DNA from 3 places in the Streptomyces sp. V1I1 genome. Region 3 is predicted to be linked to each of the others. Evidence: predicted binding sites of a transcription regulator. Region 3 holds the regulator's gene; each other region holds the start of a gene.
The links. The regulator HrcA, encoded in region 3, represses chaperone genes, less so after heat shock. The targets are predictions, from matches to a motif close to TTNGCACTCNGNNNNNCNGAGTGCNAA.
Positions count from the first base shown of each region.

Region 1: the regulator HrcA is predicted to act here: its motif matches at 3,932-3,958, upstream of groES (co-chaperone GroES).
Region 2: the regulator HrcA is predicted to act here: its motif matches at 2,390-2,416, upstream of groL (chaperonin GroEL).

Region 1 is NZ_JAUSZH010000001.1:3,286,366-3,291,584, forward strand. It holds gene QFZ67_RS15200 (hydroxyacid dehydrogenase) at 1-824, shown strand, start outside; gene QFZ67_RS15205 (ester cyclase) at 942-1,640, shown strand; partial or broken gene groL (chaperonin GroEL) at 1,718-3,347, opposite strand; gene groES (co-chaperone GroES) at 3,477-3,785, opposite strand; gene QFZ67_RS15220 (polysaccharide deacetylase family protein) at 4,048-4,689, opposite strand; gene QFZ67_RS15225 (polysaccharide deacetylase family protein) at 4,686-5,219, opposite strand, start outside.
Region 2 is NZ_JAUSZH010000001.1:4,507,270-4,512,488, forward strand. It holds gene thrC (threonine synthase) at 1-1,249, shown strand, start outside; gene QFZ67_RS21325 (MoaD/ThiS family protein) at 1,283-1,561, shown strand; gene QFZ67_RS21330 (cold-shock protein) at 1,962-2,165, shown strand; gene groL (chaperonin GroEL) at 2,541-4,163, shown strand; gene QFZ67_RS21340 (MFS transporter) at 4,183-5,219, opposite strand, start outside.
Region 3 is NZ_JAUSZH010000001.1:5,690,432-5,695,650, reverse strand. It holds gene QFZ67_RS26645 (nitronate monooxygenase) at 1-27, opposite strand, end outside; gene dnaJ (molecular chaperone DnaJ) at 257-1,393, opposite strand; gene hrcA (heat-inducible transcriptional repressor HrcA) at 1,394-2,419, opposite strand; gene QFZ67_RS26630 (MBL fold metallo-hydrolase) at 2,584-3,306, shown strand; gene QFZ67_RS26625 (DUF3097 domain-containing protein) at 3,317-4,126, shown strand; gene hemW (radical SAM family heme chaperone HemW) at 4,405-5,219, opposite strand, start outside.

The DNA.
Region 1 (5,219 bases), 2.4 Mb from region 3:
GGGGCGCGCCCCCGCTCACCGCCGAAGTCCTCGCCGGCGCACCCCGGCTGCGCGCCGTCGTCCACGCCGCGGGATCCGTCAAGCACCACATCACCGACGCCTGCTGGGCCCGCGGTATCACGGTTTCCTCGGCCGCCGCGGTCAACGCCCTGCCCGTCGCCGAGTACACGCTGGCCGCGATCCTCTTCGCCGGCAAGCACGTCCTGCGCTCGGCCCAGCACTACGAGCGGCTGCGCACCGATCACGACTTGTGCGAATTCGACGACGCCGGCAACTACCGCCGGACGGTGGGCATCGTCGGCGCGTCCCGGATCGGCCGCCGAGTGATCGAACTGCTGCGCCCCTTCGACGTACAGGTGCTGCTGTACGACCCGTACGTCACCGACGCCGAAGTGGCGGACCTGGGCGTCGTACGCACCGAGCTGGACGAGCTCTGCCACCTCAGCAGCATCCTCACGGTCCACGCTCCGCAGCTGGCGTCCACTCGCCACATGGTCGACGCACGCCGGCTCGCGCTGCTGCCGGACGGCGCGACCCTGATCAATACCTCGCGCGGCTCGCTGATCGACGAGAACGCGCTGCTGCCGGAGCTGGTTTCGGGCCGGCTGCACGCCGTACTCGATGTCACCGACCCCGAAGTCCCGGCCGCCGACTCGCCGTTGTACACCCTGCCGAACGTCCTGCTGACCCCGCATATCGCCGGTTCGCTGGGCAATGAGCTCCACCGGATGGCGGACCATGCCCTCGACGAACTGGAGCGCTACACGCAGGGGCTGCCCTTCACGGACCCGGTCCATCCCGGGGCCCTGAATCACTCGGCCTGAACATTCGGCCTGAATCACTTGGCCTGAATCACTCGGCCTGAGCCGACTGGCCCCGAACCCTCAAAAGCCTCATATCCCACTAAAATGGATGCATCCCACCCCAGCCCGGGAGACACCATGAAATTCGTACAGATAATCGACTGCAAGACAGAGCGGTTCGACGACATGGACCGGCTCATGGACCAGTGGGTCGCGCAGACCCAAGGCAAGCGGACCGCCACCCACAGCCTCGTCGGCAAGGACCGCGCCGACGGGTCGCATTTCGTCGAGATCGTCGAATTTCCGTCGTACGAAGAGGCGATGAAGAACTCCCACCTGCCGGAGACGGACCGGATCTTCCAGGAGATGGTGGCGCTCTGCGACGGGATGCCCACCTTCACCGACCTCGATGTGGTCCGCGACGAACAGTTGAACCAGGCAACCTCTCGCCGGTTCTTCCACGAGATCGCCACCGGGGGCAACCTCGACGCCATCGACGAAGTGTTCGCGGCCGACTACGCCGACCACGACATCATGAAGGAAGAAGACACCACGATCGGGTCCGACGTCATCCGCGGCGATGTCAGCGCGTGGCGCACGGCCTTCGACTTCACCTTCAGCCTGGACAGGCAGATCTGCGAGGGCGACGACGTCGTGACGCTGTGGACCTGGACCGGCACCCACCAGGGCGAGTTCATGGGCATCGCGCCCACCGGCAAGCAGTGCACCATGACGGGCACCACGATCTTCCGCTTCAAGGACGGCAAGATCCAGGAAGGCTGGTGGCACTTCGACGTCCTGCGCCTGATGCGGCAGCTCGGCGTGACGGGTCAGTAACAGCGCGCCCGGCCGGATGCCGAAGGCCCCCGTTCCCGCCAGCGGCGGGAACGGGGGCCTTCACACGTCGTGCGACGTCAGTGGCTGTGACCGTGGCCGTGGCCGTGACCCGCGTCGGCCTCCTCCTCGGCCGGCTTCTCGACGACCAGGGTCTCGGTCGTGAGCAGCAGCGAGGCGATGGACGCGGCGTTCTCCAGCGCGGAGCGCGTGACCTTGACCGGGTCGATGACGCCGGCCTTCACCAGGTCGCCGTACTCGCCGGTCGCGGCGTTGAAGCCCTGGCCCGCGTCCAGCTCCGCCACCTTGGAGGTGATGACGTAGCCCTCGAGGCCGGCGTTCTCGGCGATCCAGCGCAGCGGCTCCACGACGGCGCGGCGGACGACCGCGACACCGGTGGCCTCGTCGCCCTCCTTGCCGAGGTTGCCCTCGAGCACCTTGGCGGCGTGGACGAGCGCGGAGCCACCACCGGAGACGATGCCCTCCTCGACCGCGGCGCGGGTCGCGGAGATGGCGTCCTCCAGACGGTGCTTCTTCTCCTTCAGCTCCACCTCGGTGGCGGCGCCGACCTTGATCACGCACACGCCGCCGGCCAGCTTCGCGAGGCGCTCCTGGAGCTTCTCGCGGTCCCAGTCGGAGTCCGTGGACTCGATCTCGGCCTTGATCTGGTTGATACGGCCGACGACGTCCTCGTGGTTGCCGCCACCGTCGACGATGACGGTGTCGTCCTTGGAGACGGTCACGCGGCGGGCGGTGCCCAGCACGTCCAGACCGGCCTGGTCGAGCTTGAGGCCGACCTCCTCGGCGATGACGGTGGCACCCGTGAGGGCGGCCATGTCGCCGAGCATCGCCTTGCGGCGGTCGCCGAAGCCGGGGGCCTTGACGGCCACCGCGTTGAAGGTGCCGCGGATCTTGTTCACGACCAGGGTCGACAGGGCTTCGCCCTCGACGTCCTCGGCGATGATCAGCAGCGGCTTGGAGCCACCCGCCTGGATGATCTTCTCCAGCAGCGGCAGCAGGTCCTGGATGGAGGCGATCTTGCCCTGGTGGATCAGGATGTACGGGTCGTCGAGGACGGCCTCCATACGCTCCTGGTCGCTCACCATGTACGGCGACAGGTAGCCCTTGTCGAAGGCCATGCCCTCGGTGAAGTCGAGCTCCAGACCGAAGGCGTTGGACTCCTCGACGGTGATGACACCGTCCTTGCCGACCTTGTCCATCGCCTCGGCGATGAGCTGGCCGACCTGCTGGTCCTGCGCGGAGAGCGCGGCGACGGCGGCGATGTCGGCCTTGTCCTCGATCGGGCGGGCGGTCGCGAGGAGTTCCTCGGACACGGCCTTGACCGCGGCATCGATGCCCTTCTTCAGGGCGGCCGGGGACGCGCCGGCTGCGACGTTGCGCAGGCCCTCGCGGACCAGCGCCTGGGCCAGCACGGTGGCGGTGGTGGTGCCGTCACCCGCGATGTCGTTGGTCTTGGTCGCCACCTCCTTCACCAGCTGGGCGCCGAGGTTTCTCGTACGGGTCGTCGAGCTCGACCTCACGGGCGATCGTGACACCGTCGTTGGTGATGGTGGGGGCGCCGAACTTCTTGTCGATGACGACGTTGCGGCCGCGGGGGCCGATCGTCACCTTGACCGTGTCGGCAAGCTTGTTGACGCCGCGCTCGAGGGCGCGACGGGCGTCCTCGTCGAACTTCAGGATCTTCGCCATGGGAGCTTCTCTGTCCTCTCAAACGAACTGCGCCCCTGACCTCCCGGCTACATCAGTGCGGGGGCCAGGGGCGCAGATCAAACAACTTCGGGTGCGGAGTCCTCTGGGGGCGACCCCCAGACCCCCGACCTACTTCTCGATGATCGCGAGTACGTCGCGAGCCGAGAGGACGAGGTACTCCTCGCCGTTGTACTTGACTTCGGTGCCGCCGTACTTGCTGTACAGCACGACGTCGCCGGTCTTGACGTCGAGCGGCAGACGCTCGCCGTTCTCGAAGCGACCCGGGCCCACCGCGAGGACGACGCCCTCCTGGGGCTTCTCCTTCGCGGTGTCCGGGATGACCAGGCCAGAGGCCGTGGTCTGCTCGGCGTCGAGCGGCTGGACCACAATACGGTCCTCGAGCGGCTTGATGGCAACCTTGGAGCTGGCGGTCGTCACGATCCGACCTCCCCCTTCGGAGATCTCACGGGGCTAACTGTCTGAGGTGGCGACCAGGTGGATCCGTCGTCGCGGGTGCCGGACCTGCCCGTCGCTGTGTTGGCACTCTCCAGTGGGGAGTGCCAGACCCGAGACTATGACTGCGATTAGCACTCGGTCAAGCGGAGTGCCAATCAACGGCGCGCGCCGCGCTGATCCCGGTACGGAGAACGTCGCCCCCGACCCATTGGTTCCGCAGGCCCACGCCCCGCGGCACGAGGGCTCAGACGTAGTCCTCCAGGCGCGCCACCGCGTATCCCTGCTCTTCGATACGGCGCAGCAGCCGTGCCGCCGTTCGGGCATCCGCCCGCACGATCTCGCCGGGCCGCAACTGTTCGCCGTCCGCGTACTCCCGCCCCAGGACCACCGCGCGGACCCCGCAGTCGGCCGCCGCCCGCAGCGTGTCCTCGTTGTACGCGCCGTGCGGCGGGCGGAAGAGGCGGACCTCATGGTGTCCGCAGATCTCGGCGCGCTGTCCCTCGTACGAGAGCGTGCGCAGGTCCGGATGCCGGGCCGTGTGGAACACGCTGACCGGCAACTTCAGCTCGCCCGCCATCCGTACGAACCGCTGATCGCGCGCCGCGCGCTCGTCGAAGGTGAGGAAGACGACCTTGTCGCGGGTGGGCACCCGGTGCACCACGGGCGGCGCCGAGAGCCGGCGTGCGGGCGGCTTCGGCGCGGCGGCCAGCGGCCGGGCCAGCCCCCACCGCAGGTGGGCGGCGCCCGGCGCGCCTGCGCCCGGCGTGACCTGCTTCGCGGCCTTGCGCCCGAGCCGCTCGAGGGGGTCCACCGACTGTGCGCACCCCGTGGTGAGAAGCGCACCGGCCGCCAGCAGTCCGGCCAGCAGCCGGTGCGCCTGCGTCATACGTAGTCCTCCAGCTTTGCCACGGCGTAGCCCCTGTCGGTGACCGTCTTCATGACCCGCCGGATCATGTCGGGCATGGTGCCCTCCCAGTCATCGCTGCCGCGGAAGTGGGTGAGGATGATGTCGCCGGGGTGCAGATCCTGGTCCCACTCCCGCCACTCCATGTGATCGGGAAACGCCTCGGCGGCCCACAGGGGCACGGCTTTCACCCCGCACGACTGGGCGGCGCGCAGGGTCTTCTTGTTGTAGTTGCCGTACGGCGGGCGGAAGAGCCGGGGCCGTTTGCCGTACCGCTCCTCGAGCTTGGTCTGCTGGTCGCAGATCTCGTGCTCCTGCTCGGCGTACGAAAGGCCGGGCATATAGCGGTGGTTGAGGGTGTGGTTGTGCAGCGAGACGCCGCGGTCCTGCATCTGCTCGAAGTAGCCGTAGTTGTCGTTGATCACGTAGTCGCTGAGGAAGGCGCTGTACGGGATCTGGAGCTCGCTCATCATCTGGAGCAGGGCGGGGTCCTTCTCCGAACCGTCGTCGAT
Region 2 (5,219 bases), 1.2 Mb from region 3:
GAACCTCGGTCCCGCCGCGGCGCTCTCGTGCCGCGAGTGCGGAGAGCGTTTCGGGCTCGGCCCGATCTTCGCCTGCGCCTCCTGTTTCGGGCCGCTCGAGGTCGCGTACGACCTCCCCGGCGAAGACCCCGAGGCGCTGAAGAAGCGGATCGAAGCGGGTCCGGACAACATCTGGCGGTACGCCCCGCTGCTGCCCGTCCCCGCCGACGTGGCCGACAAGCCGAACATCAACCCCGGCTTCACCAAGCTCGTCAAGGCCGACAACCTCGCCCGTGAGCTGGGCGTCACCGGCGGCCTGTACATCAAGGACGACTCCGGCAACCCGACGCACTCCTTCAAGGACCGTGTCGTCGCCATCGCCGTCGAGGCCGCGCGTGCCTTCGGCTTCACCACCCTGTCCTGCTCGTCCACCGGCAACCTGGCGGGCGCGGTCGGCGCCGCCGCCGCGCGGGCCGGCTTCCGTTCCTGCGTGTTCATCCCGCACGACCTGGAGCAGGGCAAGGTCGTCATGGCCGCGGTGTACGGCGGCGAGCTGGTCGGCATCGAGGGCAACTACGACGACGTAAACCGCTTCTGCTCCGAGCTCATCGGCGACCCGCTGGGCGAGGGCTGGGGCTTCGTCAACGTCAACCTCCGCCCGTACTACGGCGAGGGCTCCAAGACGCTGGCGTACGAGATCTGCGAGCAGCTCGGCTGGCGGCTGCCCGACCAGATCGTGGTTCCGATCGCCTCGGGCTCGCAGCTCACGAAGATCGACAAGGGGCTGCAGGAGCTGATCAAGCTCGGTCTGGTCGAGGACAAGCCGTACAAGATCTTCGGCGCCCAGGCGGAGGGCTGCTCGCCGGTGTCGACGGCCTTCAAGGCCGGGCACGACGTCGTACGCCCGCAGAAGCCGAACACCATCGCCAAGTCGCTGGCGATCGGCAACCCGGCGGACGGCCCGTACGTGCTGGACATCGCGCGCCGCACCGGCGGGGCGGTCGAGGACGTCAACGACGATCAGATCGTCGACGCCATCAAGCTGCTCGCCCGTACGGAAGGCATCTTCGCGGAGACGGCGGGTGGCGTGACCGTGGGTGTCACGAAGAAGCTGATCGAACAGGGTGTGCTCGACCCGGCGCTCACCACCGTCGTCCTCAACACCGGTGACGGCCTCAAGACGCTGGACGCGGTGGCGCCGACGACCGGTCCGACCGCGACGATCCGCCCGAGCCTGGACGCGTTCCGCGACGCCGGCCTGGCAGGCTGACCGACCACCCGAGACTCAAGGAAGGCACGCAGCATGAGCGTCAACGTCCGCATCCCCACCATTCTCCGTACGTATACGGGCGGCCAGGCCGAGGTTTCGGCTCAGGGCGCGACCCTCTCCGAGGTGATCGCCGACCTGGAGAAGAACCACACCGGCATCGCCGCGCGTGTCCTGGACGACCAGGGCAAGCTGCGTCGCTTCGTCAACGTGTACGTGAACGACGACGACGTCCGTTTCGAGCAGGGTCTGGAGACCGCGACACCGGACGGTGCGGGCGTCTCGATCATTCCGGCTGTCGCCGGCGGCTGCTGACTTCGCAGAGTTACCGGTATTGCCCCCTCCGCAAGAGAAGCGGAGGGGGCAATTCCATAGGGTTGAGCGCGGTAGGCTTTGGGAAGCCCCCTCCGCTGCTCGTGCCGGACGCATATGAGAATGCGTCGCCGCGCGACAAGAGTCAGCCAAAGTGGTCGATCGAATTGTCGCGTAGGCGCCTTTTGTCGGGCCCGACTTGCCCCGGAATTCACAGAATTCACATGAATTATCCGTTCGGGCTTGCGCAGATTTCTCGTCCGATTGACCTGTTGCAGACGGCAGTTGGACAGATACATTCAGCCGCGGTCGACGCGTTCCGGCGCACACCCAAGGGGTGGAGGTCTGACCCGGGTCCGCGAAGTGCGGTCCTGCGCAAGGGCCAGTAATAGGGGAGTTAGGCATGGCTCAGGGCACCGTCAAGTGGTTCAACGCGGAGAAGGGGTACGGCTTCATCGCGGTCGACGGTGGTGCGGATGTTTTCGTCCACTACAGCGCGATCCAGATGGACGGGTACCGCACCCTTGAAGAGGGTCAGCGAGTTGAATTCGAGATCTCGCAGGGCCAGAAGGGTCCGCAGGCGGACATGGTCAAGCTCGCCGTCTGATCTCGGCGCGATCGGCCACCGACGCACTCACGCCGAGGGGCCCGCATCCCACGAGGGATGCGGGCCCCTCGTGCGTCTGCGCCCTCGCGTCGAGGCTTCTTCGAAGCCGCTGCGCCCTCCCTCCCCCCAACTACCGCTGGGAGGTGCCCCCACCGACCACTACCCCTCGTCGAGGCTTCTTCGAAGCCGCTTGCACTCTCGGGGGTCGAGTGCTAATCATTGCGTTAGCACTCTGACAGTGAGAGTGACAACGAGGACCGTGTCGGTGAGGTCCGCAGGCCAGGTGGGGCAAGGAACCACAGGGCTTGCAGGCCGTCCGTCGCGGGCGCCAGCGCGGTCCGGAGAATCCACCCCAGTCCGGGAGGACCACTTCACATGGCCAAGATCATCGCGTTCGACGAGGAGGCACGGCGCGGTCTCGAGCGCGGGATGAACCAGCTCGCCGACGCCGTCAAGGTCACCCTTGGCCCCAAGGGCCGGAACGTCGTCCTCGAGAAGAAGTGGGGCGCCCCCACGATCACCAACGATGGTGTTTCCATCGCCAAGGAGATCGAGCTCGAGGACCCGTACGAGAAGATCGGCGCCGAGCTGGTCAAGGAAGTCGCCAAGAAGACGGACGACGTCGCCGGTGACGGTACGACCACCGCGACCGTCCTCGCCCAGGCACTCGTCCGCGAGGGCCTGCGCAACGTGGCGGCCGGCGCCAACCCGATGGCCCTCAAGCGCGGCATCGAGAAGGCCGTCGAGGCCGTCTCCGGCGCCCTGCTCGAGCAGGCCAAGGACGTGGAGACCAAGGAGCAGATCGCTTCGACGGCCTCCATCTCCGCTGCCGACACCCAGATCGGCGAGCTCATCGCCGAGGCCATGGACAAGGTCGGCAAGGAAGGCGTCATCACCGTCGAGGAGTCCCAGACCTTCGGTCTGGAGCTGGAGCTCACCGAGGGTATGCGCTTCGACAAGGGCTACATCTCGGCGTACTTCGCCACTGACATGGAGCGTATGGAGGCGTCGCTCGACGACCCGTACATCCTGATCGTCAACTCCAAGGTCAGCAACGTGAAGGACCTCCTTCCGCTGCTGGAGAAGGTCATGCAGTCGGGCAAGCCGCTGCTGATCATCGCCGAGGACGTCGAGGGCGAGGCCCTGTCGACCCTGGTCGTCAACAAGATCCGCGGCACCTTCAAGTCCGTTGCCGTCAAGGCTCCGGGCTTCGGCGACCGCCGCAAGGCGATGCTGAACGACATCGCCATCCTCACCGGCGGCACGGTCATCTCCGAGGAGGTCGGCCTCAAGCTCGAGAACGCCGGCCTGGACCTGCTGGGCCGCGCCCGCAAGGTCGTCATCACCAAGGACGAGACCACGATCGTCGACGGTGCCGGTGAGAGCGACCAGGTTGCCGGTCGCGTGAACCAGATCCGTGCCGAGATCGAGAACAGCGACTCGGACTACGACCGCGAGAAGCTCCAGGAGCGCCTCGCGAAGCTGGCCGGCGGCGTGGCCGTCATCAAGGCCGGCGCCGCGACCGAGGTCGAGCTCAAGGAGCGCAAGCACCGCATCGAGGACGCGGTGCGCAACGCCAAGGCCGCCGTCGAGGAGGGCATCGTCGCCGGTGGTGGCGTGGCTCTCATCCAGGCTTCCTCGGTCTTCGAGAAGCTCGAGCTCGAGGGTGACGAGGCGACCGGCGCCAACGCCGTGAGGCTCGCGCTGGAGGCCCCGCTGAAGCAGATCGCCGTCAACGGTGGTCTCGAGGGCGGCGTCATCGTCGAGAAGGTGCGCAACCTGCCCATCGGTCACGGTCTGAACGCCGCGACCGGCGAGTACGTCGACATGATCGCCGAGGGCATCATCGACCCGGCGAAGGTTACGCGTTCCGCGCTGCAGAACGCCGCGTCGATCGCAGCGCTGTTCCTGACCACCGAGGCCGTCATCGCCGACAAGCCGGAGAAGGCCTCTGCGGCCGCTCCGGGCGGCATGCCGGGCGGTGACATGGACTTCTGATCCTGCGCGGATCGGCAGTTCACGCTGTACGGACCGAGGGCGGTACCCCCACTCCCAGGGGGGTGCCGCCCTCGGGCTTTTGCCCGGAGCGGCGGACCCACAGCAGGGCACCCGCCAGCAGAAGTGCGGCGCCGGGCAGCCAGGGCAGGGGCCCGGCCGGCAGGGCACCGGCGACCAGGCCCGCCAGGGCGCCGGACGATTGCAGGGCGAGGGACTGTACGGACAGGGCGGTGGCCCGGCCTGTGCTGTCGACGCGGCGGTGCAGCAGGTCGTTCTTGTTCGGGCCCGCCGCGCCGAGTCCGAAGTAGACCAGGGCGTAGCCGGTGGCCGCGAGGGTGAGGGCGGCCGGGCCGTTCCACAGGACGGTCAGGCCGAGCAGCAGCAGGCCCGTCGCGCTCAGCCCGATGCCCGCCATGACGGCGCGTTCGCCGCTGCCCGTCAGCCGTGCGGTCAGTGGTGCGCAGTGGTTGCCGAGAGCGGTGCAGACAAATCCGGCGCAGGCGAGCGAGGCGAAGAGCACCGCGCCCGACTCGGGGGTGCCGGTCAGGTCGGCGGCGCGTCCTGGCGTGAGCAGTTCGATGGTGGCCAGGGCCGAGCCCGTCGCGCCGGCCGTCAGCAGCACTCGGCGGATCAGGAAGTCCCGCGCGCCCAGGCGCAGTCCGTCAAGCGCGGTGGCCGGTACGCCGCGCAGCACATCGCGCAAGGTGGGCCGCGGCCGGGGCGGCTCGGGCAGGGCGGTCAACACGTACGCCACGAAGACCAGTCCGACGCCCGCGCCGAGCAGCGCGGGCACGGAGAGCGGCAGCACCAGTCCGGAGGTGGCGGTGGTCAGCCGTGCGCCCAGGTCCGGGCCGAGGCCGAGCAGCAGGGGCAGACCGCCGCCGAGCAGGGTGCCGACGGCGAGCGCGGCCGCGGAGGCGGTGCCGCCGCGGGCCAGCCCCGTGCGCAGTTCTGCGCCGGGGCCGGAGTGGGCCTGCACGGTGTCGACGTACCAGGCCTCGGCGGGTCCGCTCGACAGGGCGCGGCCGGAGCCCATCAGGGCCATGGCGACGGCGA
Region 3 (5,219 bases):
GCAAAGATCGGCCAGTGCGGAGGACATGCAGGCATGGTGCCATGTCACTCCCGCACCACCGAATCCGGCGTTCTGTTCGTTAACCGGGGGCTGGCCCCCAGGCACCCGTACGCCCTTCGAGGACAGCTTGGGGCCCGCCCGCGAAACCCACCACCGACAGCAACCACCAACGCCCCCTGGCCCACGGCGACCGCGAACCCGGTTGACTCCCACCAACCCCCCTGGCCAACGGCAACCGCGAACCCGGTGACTCCGCTTACCGGCCGTTGAACGCGTCCTTCAGGCGGGAGAACAGGCCCTGCTGGCCCGGCTGGAACTGGCCCGTCGGCCGCTCCTCCCCGCGCAGCTTCGCCAGGTCCCGCAGCAGCCGCTCCTGATCCGCGTCCAGCTTCGACGGGGTCATCACCTCGACGTGCACGATCAGGTCGCCGCGGCCCCCGCCCCGCAGGTGTGTGATGCCGCGCCCGTGCAACGGGATCGACTGCCCCGACTGCGTACCCGGGCGGATGTCGACGTCCTCCACGCCGTCCAGCGTCTCCAGCGGGCACTTCGTGCCCAGCGCCGCCGCCGTCATCGGGATGGTCACCGTGCAGTGCAGATCGTCGCCGCGCCGCTGGAAGACCGCGTGCGGCAGCTCGTGGATCTCGACGTACAGATCACCCGCGGGGCCGCCGCCGGGGCCGACCTCGCCCTCACCGGCGAGCTGGATGCGCGTGCCGTTGTCGACGCCGGCCGGGATCTTCACGGTCAGCGTGCGACGGGACCGGATACGGCCGTCGCCGGCGCACTCCGGGCACGGCGTCGGCACGACCGTGCCGAAGCCCTGGCACTGCGGGCACGGCCGCGACGTCATGACCTGGCCCAGGAAGGACCGCGTCACCTGCGAGACCTCACCGCGGCCGCGGCACATGTCGCAGGTCTGCGCCGAGGTGCCCGGCGCCGCGCCCTCACCCGAGCACGTCGTGCAGACGACCGCCGTGTCGACCTGGATGTCCTTGGTCGTACCGAAGGCCGCCTCGTTGAGGTCGATCTCCAGCCGGATCATCGCGTCCTGGCCGCGCCGCGTACGCGACCTCGGCCCGCGCTGCGACGCCGTACCGAAGAACGCGTCCATGATGTCCGAGAAGTTCCCGAAGCCACCGGCTCCGAAGCCGCCCGCGCCTCCGCCGCCCGCCTGCGAAAGCGGGTCTCCGCCGAGGTCGTAGACCTGCTTCTTCTGCGGGTCCGACAGCACCTCGTAGGCGGCGTTGATCTCCTTGAAGCGCTCCTGCGTCTTCGGGTCCGGATTCACATCCGGGTGGAGTTCGCGCGCAAGGCGGCGGAAGGCCTTCTTGATCTCGTCCTGTGATGCGTCGCGGCGCACGCCGAGTACGGCGTAGTAGTCCGTGGCCACTTACGACTCCGCCAGGATCTGTCCGACGTAACGTGCCACTGCGCGTACCGCTCCCATCGTTCCGGGGTAGTCCATGCGGGTCGGTCCGACCACGCCGAGTTTGGCAACTGCCTCGTCGCCCGAACCGTAGCCGACCGCGACCACGGACGTGGAGTTGAGGCCCTCATGGGCGTTCTCATGACCGATCCGTACGGTCATGCCCATACCGCCCGATTCCTTGGCCTCGCCGAGCAGCTTGAGGAGCACCACATGCTCCTCGAGCGCCTCCAGCACCGGCCTGATCGTCAGCGGGAAATCGTGCCCGAAGCGCGTCAGATTGGCGGTGCCGCCGATCACCAGACGCTCCTCGGTCTCCTCGACCAGGGTTTCGAGCAGGGTCGAGAGCACCGTGGAGACGGTCCCGCGGTCCTCCGCCTCGAAGGAATCGGGAAGATCCTGCACCAGCTGCGGCACATCCGCGAAGCGGCGCCCGACGACCCGGCTGTTGAGCCGGGCCCGCAGGTCCGCGAGCGAGGTGTCACCGAACGGCGCGGGGCAGTCGATCATGCGCTGCTCGACCCGTCCGGTGTCCGTGATCAGCACCAGCATCAGCCGGGCGGGCGCGAGGGAGAGGAGCTCCACGTGCCGGACGGTGGACCGGGTCAGCGAGGGGTACTGGACGACGGCGACCTGCCGGGTCAGCTGCGCCAGCAGCCGTACCGTACGGCCCACTACGTCGTCGAGGTCGACGGCTCCGTCCAGGAAGTTCTGGATGGCGCGGCGCTCGGGCGACGACAGCGGCTTGACGCCCGCCAGCTTGTCGACGAAGAGCCGGTAGCCCTTGTCCGTCGGGATGCGTCCGGCGCTGGTGTGCGGCTGGGCGATGAACCCTTCCTCCTCCAGCACCGCCATGTCGTTGCGGACAGTGGCCGGCGAGACGCCGAGCTTATGACGCTCGGTGAGCGCCTTGGAGCCGACGGGCTCCTCGGTGCCGACATAGTCCTGGACGATGGCGCGCAGCACCTCGAGTCTGCGTTCACTGAGCACCGCGCACACCTCCAGCTGTGGTCCCTGGCGACTGCTTGGCACTCGATGCATACGAGTGCCAGCCTTTCACCGTGCCAGTGTACGGCCGTGGGGTACGCCCCTAGCAAGGGCGGCCGACCACGCTACCGTGCGACATCCCTGGTCGTTGCCGATAGCGTCCCGGTATGGACGTCAGTTGGGAAGAGTTCGGCTGGGAGCGGCTGGCCGACGGGGTGGGCCGCCGACGGATGCCGGTCTGGGACGCGACTGTGGGTCTGATCGCCGGTGACAGCGGTGTCCTCATGTACGACACGGGCTCCACGCTCCGCGAGGGCGCCGAGCTCCGCACCCAGGCGCAGGCGCTGCTGGGCGGCCGCCGGGTGACGCATATCGCACTGAGCCACCCCCACTTCGACCATGTGCTGGGGACGGCGGCGTTCGCGGGGGCGCAGGTGTACGGCGCGGTCGGTGTGGCCGATCTGATGAAGCGGGAGCGCGACGAGATCCTGGGCTCGGCGGTACGCCACGGGGTAGCCGTCGACGACGCGGCCCAGGCGGTCGACGTGCTGGTGGTGCCGCACCACATGGTGAGCGGGGAGTGGACGCTGGAGCTGGGCGGCCGCCAGGTGCTGCTGGCGAATGTGGGCCCAGGACATTCGGGCCACGATCTGGCCGTCCTGGTGCCGGGCAGCCCGGAGGTGGTGTTCTGCGGCGACCTGGTGGAGGAGTCGGGCGAACCCCAGGCGGGCCCGGACGCGATCCCGTCCCGCTGGCCGGCTGCACTGGACCGGCTGCTGTCCCTGGGCGGCGAGGACGCGGTGTACGTGCCGGGGCACGGGGCAGTGGTCGACGCGGCGTTCGTACGCGTCCAACGCGACGTGCTGGCGGCGCGGTTCGGGGTGTCGTAGCGTCTGGCGAATGCGCAGCTACAGCCCCGATCTGACGCCACCTTGGAAGAAGCAGCAGCCGGCTCCCGAGGTCCCCGCCGACCCGGACCTGGTCGTGGAGGAGGTCGGCACGGGCTTCTGCGGCGCGGTGATCCGCTGCGAGGCGGGGACTGTGACCCTGGAGGACCGCTTCGGCAAACACCGGGTGTTCCCGCTGGCCCCGCGGGGCTTCCTGCTGGAAGGCCGCGTCGTCACCCTGGTCCGCCCGACGTCGCCGTCCGCGGCCCGCCCGGTCCGTACGGCCTCGGGCTCCCTCGCGGTCCCCGGCGCCCGCGCGCGGGTCGCGCGCGCCGGGCGCATCTACGTGGAGGGCCGCCACGACGCCGAGCTCGTCGAGAAGGTGTGGGGTGACGATCTGCGGATCGAGGGGGTGGTGGTGGAGTACCTGGAGGGCATCGACGACCTCCCCGCGATCGTCACGGCCTTCGCCCCGGGCCCGGACGCGCGCCTCGGGGTACTGGTGGACCACCTGGTCCCGGGCTCGAAGGAGTCCCGCATCGCGTCCGAGATCTCCAGCGACCACGCCCTGGTGGTGGGCCACCCGTACATCGACGTGTGGGAGGCGGTGAAGCCGTCCTCGGTGGGCATCCGCGCCTGGCCGACGGTCCCGCGCGGCGAGGACTGGAAGACGGGCGTCTGCCGCGCTCTGGGCTGGCCGGAGAACACGGGGGCCGCGTGGCAGCGGATCCTGTCGGGGGTGAGGTCGTACAAGGACCTGGAGCCGGAGCTGCTGGGGCGGGTGGAGGAGCTGATCGACTTCGTGACGGCGCCGGGGGTGTGAGCGGGGGTCTCTCCCCACCCCGCCGCTTCCCGCAACCGGGGCTCCGCCCCAGACCCCGCGCCTCAAACGCCGGCGAGGCTTGTTTCGGGGCTCCGCCCCGGACCCCGCTCCTCAAACGCCGGCGAGGCTGGAAAACCAGCCCGTCCGGCGTTTGAGGACACTCCCCCTACGCCCGGAGGGCGTGGAGGGACCCCCAGAAGGGCGTACGGGGGTCTGGGGGCTCCCCAGTTACGGGAAGGGGCGGGTAGGGGAACAGCCCCGCAGGCGCACAGCCCCCGTCAGTCCACCAGGTCCCGCACCACCGCGTCCGCCAGCAGCCGCCCCCGCAGTGTGAGCACCGCACGCCCCTCGGCGTACGGCCCCGGCTCCAGCAGGCCGTCCGACAGCGCCCGGGCCGCCGCCGCCAGGCCGTCCGCGTGCAGCAGGTCCAGCGGGCAGCCCTCGCTCAGGCGGAGTTCCAGCAGGACGCGCTCCACCCGGCGGTCCTCCGGGGAGAGCAGTTCGCGCCCGGCACCCGGCGAGCGGGAGTCGGCAAGCGCCGCCGCGTACGCGCCCGGGTGCTTCACGTTCCACCAGCGCACCCCGCCCACGTGGCTGTGCGCGCCGGGGCCGGCGCCCCACCAGTCCGCGCCGCGCCAGTACAGCTCGTTGTGCAGGCACCGGCCGGCCTCGGAGGTCGCCCAGTTGGAGACCTCGTACCAGTCGAAGCCCGCCTCCCGCAGCACCGAGTCCGCGATCAGATACCGGTCCGCGTGGACGTCGTCGTCGGTCATGGGCACCTCGCCCCGGCGGATGCGGCGCGCCAGCTGCGTGCCCTCCTCCACGATCAGCGCGTACGCCGAGACGTGGTCGGGCCCGGCCGCCACCGCCGCCGCCAGGGACGCGCGCCAGTCGTCGTCGCTCTCCCCCGGCGTGCCGTAGATCAGGTCGAGGTTCACATGGTCGAAGCCCGCCTCCCGCGCCTCCGCGACGCACGCCTCCGGGCGGCCCGGCGTATGCGTACGGTCCAGCACCTTCAGTACGTGCTGCCGCGCGCTCTGCATCCCGAAGGAGATCCGGTTGAAGCCCCCGGCGCGCAGCTGGGCGAGATACT